Regions from separate parts of the Neobacillus sp. 19 genome, predicted to be linked through region 1. Evidence: riboswitches for the same ligand, from Rfam matches in the RefSeq annotation. Region 1 holds a riboswitch; each other region holds the start of a gene.
The links. Region 1 has a riboswitch for thiamine pyrophosphate ahead of thiT (energy-coupled thiamine transporter ThiT). Riboswitches for the same ligand answer to the same signal wherever they lie in the genome.

Region 1 (5,029 bases):
CACTTGTGGGGGAATACCGCACTGGCTGGAACATGAACTTTTTAAATCGCAGGCTGCGCATTTCCCCTTTTTGGATTTATTAATAAACTTCACTAATGCATAGCTGGCGTATCCAAAAATTGCAACACCGATAATGATACTGGCAATCATTTGCTCCACCTCTTTTTTATTTTAAACCAATCCAAACAATTTGCCGCCTTGATATATAATCAGAGCCAATACATAGGCGATCACGAAAGCATATCCCATTGAAAAAGCTGTCCACTTTTTTGAGCTTGTTTCCTTATAGATCGTTGCAACCGTTGCCAGGCATGGAATATATAACAAGATAAACACCATAAAGCTGTAGGCAGCGAGCGGCGTATAATAATCGGCCAATAATCCTTGCAGGCTGGCATCATTCGGAACGAAATAAATAATATTCATCGTTGAGATAATCGCTTCTTTAGCAAGAAATCCGGTAATTAATGAGGCGGAAGCCTGCCAAGTGCCGAAACCAATCGGATCAAAGATTGGCGCAATCACATTTCCAATCGCAGCTAAATAACTATGATCCATATCTACTTTTAACCCATCAGGTCCCGCATAAGATAAAAGCCAGATAAAAACGGATCCGGCAAAGATAAATGTTCCCGCTTTTCTTATGAAACCCTTCCCTTTGTCCCAAGTGCTTCGCCATAATGATTGAAACTGTGGAAGCCTGTAAGGAGGCAGCTCGATTACAAATAAGGATGCTTCTGATTTTAATAATGTAGAAGAAAAGATTTTTGCCAGAATTAAAGCTACGACAATTCCCAGAACATAAAGGCTAAGAACGATAAATGCTTTATGGCCAGCAAAAAAAGCTCCGACAAATAAAGCGTAAACCGGCAGTCGTGCCGAGCATGACATTAATGGCGTTAGCAAAATGGTCAACAAACGCTCTCTTGGCGTTTCAATCGTTCTTGCCGCCATGATCCCAGGCACGTTGCAGCCAAAACCAATCATCATGGGAATAAACGCTTTGCCATTTAAGCCAACTGATTCCATAATTCGGTCCATAACCAGCGCTACGCGAGCCATGTACCCGGAGTCCTCTAATAATGAAATAAAGAAGAACAGAATAAAGATTTGCGGGACAAACACTAGAACACCGCCAACCCCTGCGACCAATCCTTCAATAATTAAAGCATGGATAAAGGCTGAGGCATTGATGGCTGTTAATACACTTTCAAATCCAGCTGTTACAGGTCCTGTTAATAAGCCATCTAACGCATCAGATAGCGGGGTGCCGAGCCAATCAAATGTCAGCATAAACATCAGATACATAAGCACCAAAAAAATCGGCATCCCCAGGTAGCGATTTGTGACAATTTTATCTACCTTTTCAGATAACGGGATGGACGAATCACTTTTTCTTGCTACATCTGCCACGATTTTAGCAATGACTTCTTTTCTTTTTCCATAAATAAAATTAGCTAATGATTTTGTATCATGTAGTTTCTGTAATTTGGATTCTAAGTTGGCAATAATTGTCTTGATTCTTTGCTGATCTGTAATCCTATTTACATAATCTTTAACAAATTCATTTCCTTCAATGTATTGAATCGCTAGAAAGCGTAGAGAGTGACTGGTTTTATTAGTCATTTCTCCCGCCAATGCTGTTATCGCCTCTTCGACTTCTTTTCCATAGTAAACGAGGTTCTTTTTAGCCGGTTGGATGGACTTGGTGGAAATAACATCAACAAGCTTATCACAGCCTTTTCCGCTCCTAGCTACGACAGGAACAACAGGAACACCGAGAACACTTGAAAGCTTCGATGCGTCGATTTGAATTCCGCGCTTATTTGCGACATCAATCATATTAAGACCAATTAGGGCCGGTTTCTCAAACTCTAACAACTGCAGTGTCAAATGTAAATTCCGTTCTAATTGGGAAGCATCTAAAATATTGAGTAAGCGATCAACGGATTCATTTAAAAAGTATGAGGTAACAACGCCTTCATCCTTTGATAAGGGATTAAGTGTATAGACTCCTGGCAAATCAATTAATTGGCCAATATTATTTTTGAATACGCCAACCTTCTTTTCAACTGTAACACCGCTCCAGTTCCCCACATACTCATAGGAACCTGTTAGATTATTAAACAATGAAGTTTTTCCTGTATTCGGGTTTCCAATAAGAGCGATTTCCATTATATTCTCTCCACTTCAATCTGAACTGCTTCTTTACGGCGGATGCCAACACATTGCCCGCAAGATTCAATCATAATTGGGCCGCCAAACGGCATGACGCATTTCACGCATACTTCTGACCCTTCGGTAATCCCTAAGTCGAGCAAGCGCCTTTGTACGAGAAGGCCAACATGAGAAATGTCAATAATTTTCCCCTTATCTCCCGTTTTTAAAGAACCGAACATGTATCTCACCCTATCTATGTTAATTGAGAATGATTATCTTTCTATATTGTCATTTTAACACTTTTTTTACGATAATAGCATAGAAATTTTGTGACAAAAGTTCGAAAAAAAAAGAAAAGCAGTCCGCTTTTCTTTTTCCATCCATCTTATTTTCCCTGTATGAAACTTTTCTTTGGCATGGCACCGATGACTAGGATGATGATAATCGCACTTATGATGAAGCTTGGAAGCATATATGTCCCATTATATATGAGCGAATAAGTTGTAACGGGCTGGCCTTTAGGTGCATATTCACCGAAGAAAACAATTCCGGAAACAACATGACATAAATAGCGGAGAAAGCTTCCCAATAAAGCTCCAATAACAGAATATACCATCCACTTACCTTTCTTACCATCAGTAAGAGATTTTTGAATATATCCTGCAAAAACACCTGCAAAACCAACTACTGTAAAAGCAACAAAATAATCAATGATCCCTTGAACAATGGTATAAATTTGGGCAAAACCAAGTATAAACTGTAATAATCCCAGTAAAAAACCTGTCAACAAACCGCCCTTTATTCCCCAGCGATAGGCCATAAGGAAAATCGGAACCATTGCAATCGAAATAGACCCACCCTGCGGCCAAAATCTTGCCATAAGGAATCCTGATAATAAATCAAGTAAATAAGCAAGTGCTGTAAAAACAGCGATTTCTGTTATAAATAGCGTGTTACTCCTCTTTTTGTTCATTTCTCTTTCCCCCTATTCCACAAGAGAAACGCAAAAAAGCAATGCAAGACGAAAAGGATTGTCTGCATTGCTTTATTATCGGCAAACCACATCCCTACGCTAGCGTTAACTAACAGGTTCATAGGGTCAGAACTCTAACGTTCACTCTCAGCCGCCTTTTAGCAGCTCCCCCTGTGGAAGTATTCTATTGATTTCCTATAGAATATACTACTATTTCAAGGTAATTACAAGGGTATTATTTTTTTCGCCAAATATCATATTGGGAAAATTATTATTATTTTATTAAAAAAAGGATTTTTGCCTTCATCAGCGAATTTACATGGTAACAGTATTGTGAATACCATAGGGGGAAACAACATGTTTACGGGAGAACAATCGGATTTACTTGCTTTTTTTAATCAAAATAAAGAAGAGTTAGTAAAAGAATGGGAGAAAGCTATTGTTGTCAACCAGGAAGATCCTTTCCAGATGAAAATACGCGAAAACGGGGAAGCACTATTGGATGTGCTCCTTACCATGCATGTAAAATCTAAACAAGAACTGTTAGCTGTAATTGAAAAAATTGCGATAGAAATATCTGTAGAAAGGGTTTTGGCCGATATTAACATTGGGGACTTCGTCTATAATGTTAATTTGGGCAGAACGATTCTTTACAGCTATTTAAGTAAAACAGGAATATCATGGTCCGAAATGCAGGAGTCGATCAATATGATCAATTTTTGCTTTGATAAATTTCTTTACTATGCCGTATCCCATTTTTCGGAAGCAAAAAATAAAATTATTGAAGAAAAGACAATGGTTATTGACTCCACACATCAGGATCGTTTGACACTTCTCGGACAGATGACTTCAAGCTTTATTCATGAATTCAGAAATCCACTGACTTCTGTTCAAGGATTTATTCAATTGCTTAAGGGTGATTTTCCAAACATGAGATATTTGGATATCATTTCAAGTGAATTAGATCAGCTTAATTTTCGAATCTCACAATTCTTACTGTTATCCAAAAAGGAACTGATTGGGAAGGAAAAAGTTCAATTTGGATTAAATAAACTGATTGATGAAGTACTGAACTTCCTTTATCCAAGTATTTTGGATGGAAAAGTAAAAATCATAAAGGAGATAAGTGAAGATGTTACATTGAATGGATATGCAGATGAAATCAGACAGGTTTTTATTAATATTATTTTTAATGCAATTGATGTTCTGAATCATCATGGAATCTCTGCTCCAACCATTGAGATTAGGAGCTGTTTAGAAAACAGTCAGCAAATTAGAATTAGTATTTCCAATAATGGCCCAGTGATCCCCGCTGAATTACAAAAAACAATTTTTGAACCCTTTTTTACAACTAAAAAACTCGGGACAGGTCTAGGATTGTTTGTTTGTAAAGAAATAATTGAAAAACATAAAGGGAATTTAACCTGTGATTCTTCAGATGATAACACTACTTTTTCCATTTATCTTCCTGCTGTTTTTACACCTGCAGGTCATAACCAAACACATTCTAGTTAGTCACCGCAAAATCCCACTTTTTATGAAGCAGGGATTTTTTATTTGTTTCATCTCCCGACAATGCACTCTGATGCATATGATGTACTAAAAATTTACCGGGAGATTAGGGCCTATGTTTACTTTAAAAGTTGATCACGAAATTGAGCTTCAATTGTTCCAACGGCATCATGCCTTAAAGTTGTATCAGCTTGTTGAGGAAAATCGAGAACATTTGCGGGAATGGATGCCATGGGTGGATAGTATGACCTCCCTCTATCAATTTGAGACCATTATTCCGGTGTGGCTTACACAATTTGCTGAAAATAGTGGTATGAACGTTGGGATTCTTTATAATGGTAACCTTGTCGGCTCTTTGGGATTGCACCAAATTGATTGGTACAA
Region 2 (5,029 bases), on a different contig from region 1:
AATCGGAATCGCTACTAGGTTACTAGATAGGGTGCCGATCGCAATCATCATCGCTGTCAGTGTCAATTTATACGTTTTGTTCATTTCTTTTTGCCTCCTCGATTGCTTTTTTTAATGCCTTAGCTGCCGTCCTAGGTGAATCTGCCTGACTGATGGCGGTAATTACCGAGACCCCATTAGCCCCTGCCTCAATAACAGGACTGGCATTTTCAGCGATGATGCCGCCGATTCCAACGATCGGTACGGTGATTCCATTTTTTCTCAGAGTTTCTATCAGGCTGGTTCCTTTCGATGGCTTTGCATCTTCCTTAGTTCTCGTTGGATAAATTGGTCCGATTCCAAAATAATCTGCCCCATCCCTAAGTGCCGTCATCGCTTCTTCTGTCGTATGGACGGATACCCCGAGGATTTTGCCGCCAATCTTTTCCCTCACTGCTTTCACCGGCTCATCCTCCTGCCCAATATGAACACCGTCTGCCCCAATCTCGAGTGCGAGCTCGATATCATCATTGACAATGAAGGGAATCTGGTTCTCCTGACAAATCGCTTGAAGTTCTTTTGCCAGGGTATATTTTGCGGAATCTGTTAAGGCTCCTTTTCCCTTTTCACGGAATTGAAATAGGGTGATCCCGCCTGCAATGGCTTCTTCTAAGACCTCCTTTGGGTCCTTCAAACAATTCGGACTGCCCATAATAAAATAAACGCTTAATTCGTCTTTTAAATGAATCATAGCCTAGCCATCTCCTTTCCCCTCTTTTGAAAGGCCCAGTGGTTCGTCGGACCATGACCGCGGCCGATGGCAAACCCGTCTTCAATCGCCGCTTGAATGAAATCCTTCCCCGTTGAAACAGCATCATAGATGGTAGAGCCCTTCGCTAATTCAGCCGTTATAACCGCCGAGAAGGTACATCCTGTTCCATGTGTATTTTTTGTCTGAATTCGCCGGCTGGTAAAGAAGTGGAATTCTTTCCCGTCAAATAATAAATCAGTAGATTCAGACAGATTTTCATCATGACCGCCTTTGATCACGACATTTTTAACCCCTAACGCGCAAAGTTTTACAGCAGCTTCCCGTTTATCCTCCACCGATCGAATGGTCATTCCTGTCAGGACCTCTGCTTCCGGAATATTTGGGGTAATGACTGTCGCAAGCGGCAACAAATGGGTTTTCAAAGCCGAAACCGCCTCTTGCTGCAGTAGAGAGGCCCCGCCTTTCGCAATCATCACGGGGTCGACCACCACGTTGTTCCAATGATAGTTTTTGAGTTTCATCGAAACGGCTTCAATGATTTCTGCACTAAAAAGCATGCCCGTTTTTACTGCATCCGTTCCGATATCGTCTCCAATTGCTTGAATTTGTTCGACAACTGCTTTTGCCGTCATCGGATAGACTGCGTGAACCCCTAATGTATTTTGCGCCGTAACAGCCGTTAATGCAGACATACCGAAAACCTCTAATTCCTGAAACGTTTTCAAATCAGCCTGAATTCCTGCACCGCCGCCACTATCTGAACCCGCAATGGTTAATGCCCTTTTCATCCTACAATCCTCCGTTCCATTTTTTAAAAGAAGCATGTACATCCAATTCCTCAGGGGAAACCAACGATAATTGATTTAAAAATTCTATTTGAAAGCTGCCCGGCCCGAGCTCGGCTGTTTGATTCGCAGCCTTTTCTGCTGCAACACCATAACAGGTTAATGCAGCGACCGAAGCTTGGATGAGATCCTTTTCCACTCCGGCAAATGCACCAATCACCGAAGTTAACAGGCAGCCTGTACCGGTTACTTTTGTCAAAATCGGATGTCCATTTGAGATGATATACGTTGTTGTTCCGTCAGTAACGACATCCTCCTTTCCAGTTATGACAACCACACACTGTAAAATTTCAGCAGCTTGGATGGCAAGCTCTGTAATATTCCCTTTAGCCATTCCTCCATCAACGCCCTTTATCTCCCACTTTTCACCTACGACATTGGCGATTTCGGCTGCATTTCCTCTAATTACGGCGACCTTGACTTCCTTCATCACACGGTGCGCCGTTTCCGTTCGGTACGGAGTTGCACCAGCTCCAACTGGGTCAAAAATTACTGGAACCCCATGCTCATTGGCTGCTTTACCGGCTGCGATCATCGCCTCGACCGTTTGCACGTTTAATGTGCCAATATTCAGAACTAGTGAACTCGCAATCTTCGCCATATCAGCTGCCTCTTCGATTGCATTCGCCATGACCGGTGAAGCGCCAAGGGCAAGCAATCCATTGGCTGTGAAATTCGTTACCACGACATTCGTGATATTATGGACAAGCGGGTTCACTTCTCTAACTTTTTCTAATATTTGACCAAGTCTGTTGTTCTCCAAATCCCATCGCCCCTATTCTTTTTAAACATAAAAAAACCAGATCCATAATAGGACCTGGTTAGTTAGAAAGAGATAAAATATAGATTTCACTCGACTACTTTCCTACGCTGGTATTACCCAGATCAGGTCCGAAGGGTTAAAAACGTTATCGTTTTCTCTCAGCCTGATTAACAGGGCACCCCTAGTAGATAAATCGTTATTAAATTATGTTCATAGTAACTCTAATTACCATCGAAGTAAAGAAAATTGTTCCAGTTCATTTAACTTTCTACTCTTTACCGCCTTTTGCCAATTCCATCAGTTCTTTAAGCTCATTGGTAAAACCCTTTACGGCCCGGTCGCCAAGGACCGTTACGGGAACTCCGAGGAAGCCGTATTTCTCTACTTCCTTTTGATAAGCTGGGCTGGCAGCAACATTCCTTACTTCAAAAGCAATTCCTTCGTTGGTAAGTACCTGTTTAACCATCATACATTCAATACAATCATTCGTGGTATAGACGATAATCTGCTCGTTCTTCATATGTAGTTCCTCCTTTGTTCTGTTTTTACAAAAACTCCGTTTATTCTTGATTTCCCGTCAAAAAACCTCGAGAAATGTCTGTTCATGCGCTTTCCCAAGGAATATTTCCTAACATTAAACACCAAATTCACTAATTGGTAAACCTCGATTATAAAATGGACAGCCCATTTCTACCATTATCGTTATATTCGTTTATGCTTGTCCATTATTTTAGCATAATATATTTCTTGTTATAAACCTAAGGAAAAAAATAACCAATTAAAATACATGACTCTTTTATAGAAAAGCCAAGGCTTCCAACAGCCTCGGCTTAAAGTTTTTGCTTATCAACTTAAAGTGCATCAATAGATTAGTTATGGTGCCTGACACCGTTTTACTATTTTTTCCATATAAGTCAGGATTTCTTTTTGGGTGTCGGGGCGGCTGATGGCGAGGTCGAGGGTTGCTTTGATGTAGCCGATTTTGTCTCCGATGTCGTAGCGGGTTCCGTTGAAGGTGCAGGCAAGGACGGCCTGTATTTTATTTAGCTCGTTTATGGCGTCAGTTAGTTGTAATTCGTTTCCTTGTCCAAATGGAAGCTGCTCCAAAATTGTAAAAATCTCCGGCTTTAAAATATAGCGTCCCATGACGGCTAATGTTGACGGGGCTTCTTCCGGCTTTGGTTTTTCTATTAATGATTCAATTGAATAGATATTCGGCTCCCTCATCGCACTCTTTGGCTTAATGATGCCATATTTATTCACATCCAATTTCGGAACGTTCTGAATGGCGACGATCGAATTATTATAATACTCAAATACATCCATCAGCTGCTTCAAGCATGGAACGTCCGATATCACCATATCATCGCCAAGCATAACCGCAAATGGTTCATTGCCAACAATATTTTTAGCACAAAGAATGGCATCGCCAAGTCCATTAGGCTCCTTTTGGCGGACATAATATATTTTCGCTAAACTGGATATCTGTTGAATTTTCTCTAAATCTACTAATTTATTTTTTCTATATAGAGTATCCTCGAGCTCATAGGATTTATCAAAGTGATCCTCGATTGACCGCTTTCCCCTGCCGGTTATGATAATGATTTCCTCAATCCCCGACGCTACAGCCTCTTCGACAATATATTGAATGGTTGGTTTATCAACAATTGGAATCATTTCCTTTGGCACTGCTTTCGTTGCAGGTAAAAAACGAGTCCCGAGGCCTGCAGCTGGAATAATAGCCTTTCGGATTTTCATAAAATACCTCCCTTCAAGTTAATTTTCATTAGCATGGAATGGCTGGTATACCTTTTTTAAAAATCTCTCCATCAATTTCGGCAGAATCGTTTTGCGTCTCGTTACCAACGTAGTAACAATTGCCTTTTTCTCCTCACGCGAAACCATCCAGTCATCAGGGATGAGCGAGACAATTTCCTCCATTAAAAGAATCGGCATCGTTTGAATCAACTCAAGGTGGTCAGTAAATCTTTGCTCATTATCAATAAACCCCGCCATTAATTGGTGTGTCGCGCTTTTCAACACTTCCACCGGCAAATTTTCTAAATCAGCATGCAGCCAATTATAGGTTCCGAAAATCTCGGCTTGATCAATCATCCATAACTGATACTCACCGCTCTCTCCTTCTCGCAACAGAATATTTTTGCGGGTACGGTCCCGATTACACAACCAATAATCCAACATAACGATTCCTGCTAGGGTTTGATGGTTAACAATATTGGATACTTCGGAAACTTGATGACCGTTAAGGCAATCAGGAATGTACAATGAGGCGAATTGATACCGGGTTAATTGTACATTGGCAAGCTCAGGAACTAGCGAAGTAAATTCCTCGGAGATATCCACTATCCTGGCAAATGGTACTGGCAGTCCCAAGTATCGTGCCAAGCAATAGCCCACCCATTCATTGGGCAATGTTTTTTCAAAGCCAGGCTGAAAAAATTTAACCACATAGTCCTTGCCATCATTAAAAGTGATTAAATGAGCATTAGATTTGCCTTCCAGCTTTTTTTGATAGGCAACGGGTGTCATCATGTTGCATCCACCTCGCCAGCCGCATCATTATACAGGTGGATGATATTTTTTAACAAATCAATATAATCATCCGCCACAGTTTGAATGGAAAAATATTGCTGCACACGGTCGATGGCT
Region 3 (5,029 bases), on a different contig from region 1:
GGTTCGTGCCAATTCCTTATTCCCGATTCTCAGTTTTCCTTTTTCTAGCCGGTAGATCATGGTTTCGAGCGTATCATGAATTTTGCCGAGTTGCTCCTCCGTTTTTTCAAGTGCAACCGATTTAGCGAGTACAGTAGAAATTAGTTCGGGATAGAAACTTTCATATTCGGGGACCACCACATATTCGTCAGTCAATTCGATTGTTTCGTCAACTCTGATATGAAGGCTGTAATCATCGGTGTACCTGCCAGCAGATTCAAGTTCGATTTCCGGCTCGAACGAATGAATGTAAGCAAAAAATCGATTCACTTCATCCGTACTACCGGAATTAATGAAAACAATACTGCCAAATGAAAAAACCAGTACAGCTTGCGACTCGTCCACTTTTTTCTCAAGAATAGAGGATAGTATTTTCCCTTTCAGGATTAGCGGCTGTTCCCAGGTGAATTTTTTGGGAATCCCACATTGAATGGCAATTTTGTTCAAGTCGATTTCATTTGTGATAGCAAAAGCTTTAAAGGATAATTGGTTCATAGTTATCACCTTTTCAAAAAGTGGTCTTTGTTCGATTGTATTCTAGCCTTCCAAAAAACATGCCTGAAGCAGAGATTCTTTCCCAAAAGGCCCGCGCGTTGGTCAAAATGGTGCTCCAAAAAGCTTTGTTTTGTTTGGTTAGACTGGCCATTTCTTAAGATGTACAATTAATGAGGGGAGGGAATCGTCATGAGAGTTAACCCGAAGGAATTTATTATTAATAATTTATTTTATATAATTAGATCTGCAATAGAAGAAGACGCGAAAAACCTGTCTGAAATTAGAGTGCAGATAGATGGTGAAACAGAAAATTTAGATCGGGAAAAAGGCGAGGCGTACATAAACGAGCCAGGTTTTAAACAAATCATAATAGATGATACAGAAAGTAAGAAAAATCTTTTTTTAGTTGCTGAAGTAAATGGAAGAATTGTAGGTTTTTCGAGATGTGAAGGGAACCAGTTGAAAAGAACTTCTCATAAGGTAGAGTTTGGCGTCTGTGTTTTAAAAGATTTTTGGGGATACGGCATTGGACAAAACCTTTTAAAAGAATCCATTCACTGGGCAGACACAAATAATATTAAGAAGATAACGTTGAATGTCCTCGAAACCAATGACAATGCAATAAAGCTTTATCAAAAACATGGTTTTGAAGTGGAGGGTATTTTAAAAAAGGACAAGGTCCTATCTGATGGGAATTACTATAACACTATTTTAATGGGAAGGTTTAATGAATAAGGAATAGAGGGCAAAATTAGCGTTTATTGACGGTTGAAGCACTCCTAATTTTCTCCTTCTTGAAGCAATTGATTTCTTTGATGAATCAAATAAACATTTAAGAACCTTGCTGAACATTTTAGCAAGGTTCTATTTTCTCTACTATTCACCTAAAAGGAGTTTTTCAGAATAGTTTTGTCTGTTCAAAATTATTCCTGCGGCTTCTTTTTAAAGATATATTTTAAAAGAAAAATATGAACAGACTATGAACAAAAAAATACTTACCTTATGTTTCTGCATCGAATTCATCGGATTAGAACCTTTTGAGATGAACAGAACCCAGCAATAATAAACGAGGGTCAAAAGTCTCATTGACTTAATCAAAATTGGTAATGTATAGTAATAGCAAAAGAATAGGTTGACCACTAGGGGAGCCATGTAATGGCTGAGACAAGATTGGAATCTTGGACCCTTTGAACCTGATCTAGTTCATACTAGCGGAGGAAAGTGGAGACAGAGCTCAATGATGCTAGAATGTGTAAATTGCGCCGCTCCATATATTGGAGCGGCTTTTTCGATTATTATTGCCGTCTCCTATTTCCTCTAGCCAAAACCACAAGGAGGATATATTGATGAGTTTTTCAGTAGAATTAAGGAAAGAAGCAGAGCCAATTTTTCAAGCGATTTTTGAACATCCTTTTGTGCAGGGAATTGCTAATGGGAATTTAGGAAAGGAACAATTAATCCATTATGTGAAACAGGACTTTGAGTATTTAAACTCCTTTATTCGTATTTATGGAATTGCTGTTTCAAAGTGTGAAAACCGCCCGGATATGGAGATGCTCAATCGGCAAATTTCATTTATTTTAAACAGTGAAGTCCATCCACATCATAACTTTTGCCAAGTCGCGGGTGTTCCTTACGAGGAATTGCAGGGGTACTCTTTATCTCCATCCGCCCATCATTATATCCGCCATATGTTAACGGTTGCGCATGAAGGGTCATTAGGAGAAATCTTGGCTGTGTTACTGCCATGTCCATGGACGTATTGGGAGATTGGTGAAAAATTAATAAAAGAAGTCAATCCAGATGAATCACATCCCTTTTATGAGTGGATTCAATTTTATGGAAATCGTCCAGAAACTACTACAAGATTTTGCCGAAGATTAGATGAATTGGTCATTCACGCAACGGAGAAAGAAAAAGAAAAGATGAAGGAACATTTTCTATTAAGCTGTCAGCTTGAGTATATGTTTTGGGACATGGCCTACAAAAGAGAAGAATGGCCAGTTCAACTGGAGCTGATAAAAAGATGAAATGGAAAATGAAGGAGATTGTTCTTACTGTCATTTTAGCGGTGGCATGCGGTGTCATTTATTTAGGATGGTCGACATTATGGATCCCGATTTCGGCACTCGTTGGTCCAGTGGGGGCTGGGTTTATGTTTGGTATTTGGGTGATTGCTAGTCCCATAGTTGCGTATATCATTCGGAAACCGGGTGCTGCCTTCATTGCAGAGGTTGCTGCCGCAGCCGTAGAACTATTAACTGGCAGTCACTTTGGTTTGTCTGCTCTATTAGTAGGTGTTTTTCAAGGCATCGGATCAGAAGTGGCCTTTGCTATTTTTGGGTACAAACGCTATAACCTGTTTACATTAATGCTGTCAGGTGCGCTCGCAGCTGTAGGAGGCATGATTTATAACCTATTGGTTAACGGTTTTGGCTATTATACAACTGAAATACTGCTCACAACATTAGCCATTCATGTGATCAGCGGAATCGTTCTAGGCGGCTGCTTGGCAAAATTTGTCGTGGAGTCGCTCGCCAAAACAGGTGTCTTGGACCAATATGAAATAATGAAAGTTAGAAGGAAACAAGGACATGCAGATGCAAATGTTTCTGGGATGTAACAATTTATCGATCCGCTTTTACCAACATAATAAAAAAATAGTAAATCATATCAATCTGTCGATTCGGCAAGGCGAAAAACTATTAATTTTAGGACCTAGCGGGTGCGGGAAATCTACGTTGATTTCTGTACTTGCCGGGATTATTCCTGAATTTCTAGATGCTGAAGTGACCGGTGAGATCGTGCGCCCAGATAGTTCGGGTGTGATGTTTCAAGATCCTGATTCTCAATTTTGCATGCTCCATGTGGATGAAGAAATTGCTTTTAGTCTTGAAAACCGGATGATTCCACGGGATCAAATGGATGAGATGATAGGGGACCTAATGGATAAAGCGGGATTGAAGATAGATAAACGTACTCCGATTGATTCGCTTTCCGGCGGAATGAAGCAGCGATTGGCACTAGCCTGCTTATTAGCACTGGAACCTGAAGTTTTGTTTTTGGATGAACCGACAGCCCAACTGGATCCTGAGGGCAGAAACGAGATTTTTGAATTATTAAGGGATGTTTCCCTACAAACCAACCAAACGATGGTATTTGTTGAACATGTACTGGATGGATGTATCGAATGGATGGACCGGGTGATTATTCTTAATAAAGATGGCCGGATGATTGGTGATGGAAAACCAGAAGAAATCTTGGAAAATTTCCAGAGTGAGATACGGGAGGCGGGTATTTGGCGTCCAAAGTTATTTCCGATAAAGTGGCAGGATGTGGTTCGCCATGATACTCATCCATTAGCAATCGAACTCTCAAGGATCATAGAAACGAAGTCAATGGAACAACTGAAAGACGATGGGGTAGATAATCCTATCATCCATACAGAAAATGCAGAAATCGGTTATGGGAAAACAACGATTGTAAACGACATTAATCTGGCCATCCATAAAGGGGACTGGATTTCGATTGTCGGGAAAAATGGAAGCGGCAAAAGTACGTTCCTGAAAAGTTTGGCACGCTTAGAATCCTTAAAAAAAGGAAAAGTTTATTTTCTTGAAAGTGAATTAAAAAAGTGGCCAGATCAGGAACTATATGAGAAAGCAGGCTTTGTCTTTCAAAATCCAGAACTGCAATTTATTACAGATACTGTGTTTGATGAAATCGCCTTTGGCGGCCGGCAAAGAAATTGGCCGGAAGAGCGGATCCGCCATAAAACTAATCAGTTATTGCGGGAATTTGGACTGGAATCCTATCGTGACGCCCATCCTTTTACATTGAGCCTTGGCCAAAAACGCCGTTTGAGTGTGGCCACGATGTTATTGTTTGACCAGGCGTTATTATTACTGGATGAACCAACATTTGGCCAGGATGAAAAAACTGCTAACGAGCTGATTAAACGGCTGAAGGAGCGGCAGGAACAGGGAACAACCATTATCATGGTAACCCACGATATGGATTTAGTTGATCGCTATTCGGATAAAGTTATCCTTTTTAAAAAAGGAAAAGTTGCTTTCTATGGGACACCATATCAATTATTTATGAACCAAGATCTTTTGAAAGAGAGCTCGTTGGTGCCTCCTCTGCATTATCAATTATTTCAAGCTAGAGAGGGGCTATGTCTCGTATGAAGGGGAATCAATCATGGCTTTCGACCTTAAACCCTGCTTGTAAGCTGCTTGCTCACTTTTTAGCTATGTTTATCTTGATGGCCATTACAGATCCGAAAGAAACGTTGGGTATATGGCTTATTGCTGTATTCATAGGCATTTTTTTTGGCGGATGGAGAATGTCTTATTTATTGAAAAGATTTTTACCCTATTTAGGCTTTTTTATTTTAGTTTTTTGGATGATGGCTGCTTTTGGAAAAGGAGAAGAAACGATTTGGAATTGGGCTTGGTTTCATGTTACGGAAGAGAGTCTAACCAATGGGCTG

Region 2: linked by a shared signal. The riboswitch ahead of thiM (hydroxyethylthiazole kinase) and the one ahead of thiT (energy-coupled thiamine transporter ThiT) in region 1 are both predicted to bind thiamine pyrophosphate.
Region 3: linked by a shared signal. The riboswitch ahead of tenA (thiaminase II) and the one ahead of thiT (energy-coupled thiamine transporter ThiT) in region 1 are both predicted to bind thiamine pyrophosphate.

Annotation. Positions count from the first base shown of each region.
Region 1 covers NZ_JBMPZU010000056.1:94,563-99,591, forward strand. Annotated here, with positions in the region: gene ACO1D1_RS17495 (FeoB-associated Cys-rich membrane protein) at 1-150, opposite strand, end outside; gene feoB (ferrous iron transport protein B) at 172-2,175, opposite strand; gene ACO1D1_RS17505 (FeoA family protein) at 2,175-2,399, opposite strand; gene thiT (energy-coupled thiamine transporter ThiT) at 2,546-3,133, opposite strand; TPP riboswitch at 3,208-3,315, opposite strand; gene ACO1D1_RS17515 (histidine kinase N-terminal domain-containing protein) at 3,491-4,648, shown strand; gene ACO1D1_RS17520 (GNAT family N-acetyltransferase) at 4,761-5,029, shown strand, end outside.
Region 2 covers NZ_JBMPZU010000036.1:34,514-39,542, forward strand. Annotated here, with positions in the region: gene thiW (energy coupling factor transporter S component ThiW) at 1-84, opposite strand, end outside; gene thiE (thiamine phosphate synthase) at 68-730, opposite strand; gene thiD (bifunctional hydroxymethylpyrimidine kinase/phosphomethylpyrimidine kinase) at 727-1,539, opposite strand; gene thiM (hydroxyethylthiazole kinase) at 1,541-2,359, opposite strand; TPP riboswitch at 2,442-2,552, opposite strand; gene ACO1D1_RS12795 (glutaredoxin family protein) at 2,628-2,879, opposite strand; gene galU (UTP--glucose-1-phosphate uridylyltransferase GalU) at 3,233-4,117, opposite strand; gene ACO1D1_RS12805 (HipA family kinase) at 4,136-4,912, opposite strand; gene ACO1D1_RS12810 (glycosyltransferase) at 4,909-5,029, opposite strand, start outside.
Region 3 covers NZ_JBMPZU010000019.1:92,702-97,730, forward strand. Annotated here, with positions in the region: gene ACO1D1_RS04280 (RMD1 family protein) at 1-534, opposite strand, end outside; gene ACO1D1_RS04285 (GNAT family N-acetyltransferase) at 724-1,269, shown strand; TPP riboswitch at 1,666-1,771, shown strand; gene tenA (thiaminase II) at 1,881-2,564, shown strand; gene ACO1D1_RS04295 (ECF transporter S component) at 2,561-3,157, shown strand; gene ACO1D1_RS04300 (ABC transporter ATP-binding protein) at 3,135-4,724, shown strand; gene ACO1D1_RS04305 (energy-coupling factor transporter transmembrane component T family protein) at 4,721-5,029, shown strand, end outside.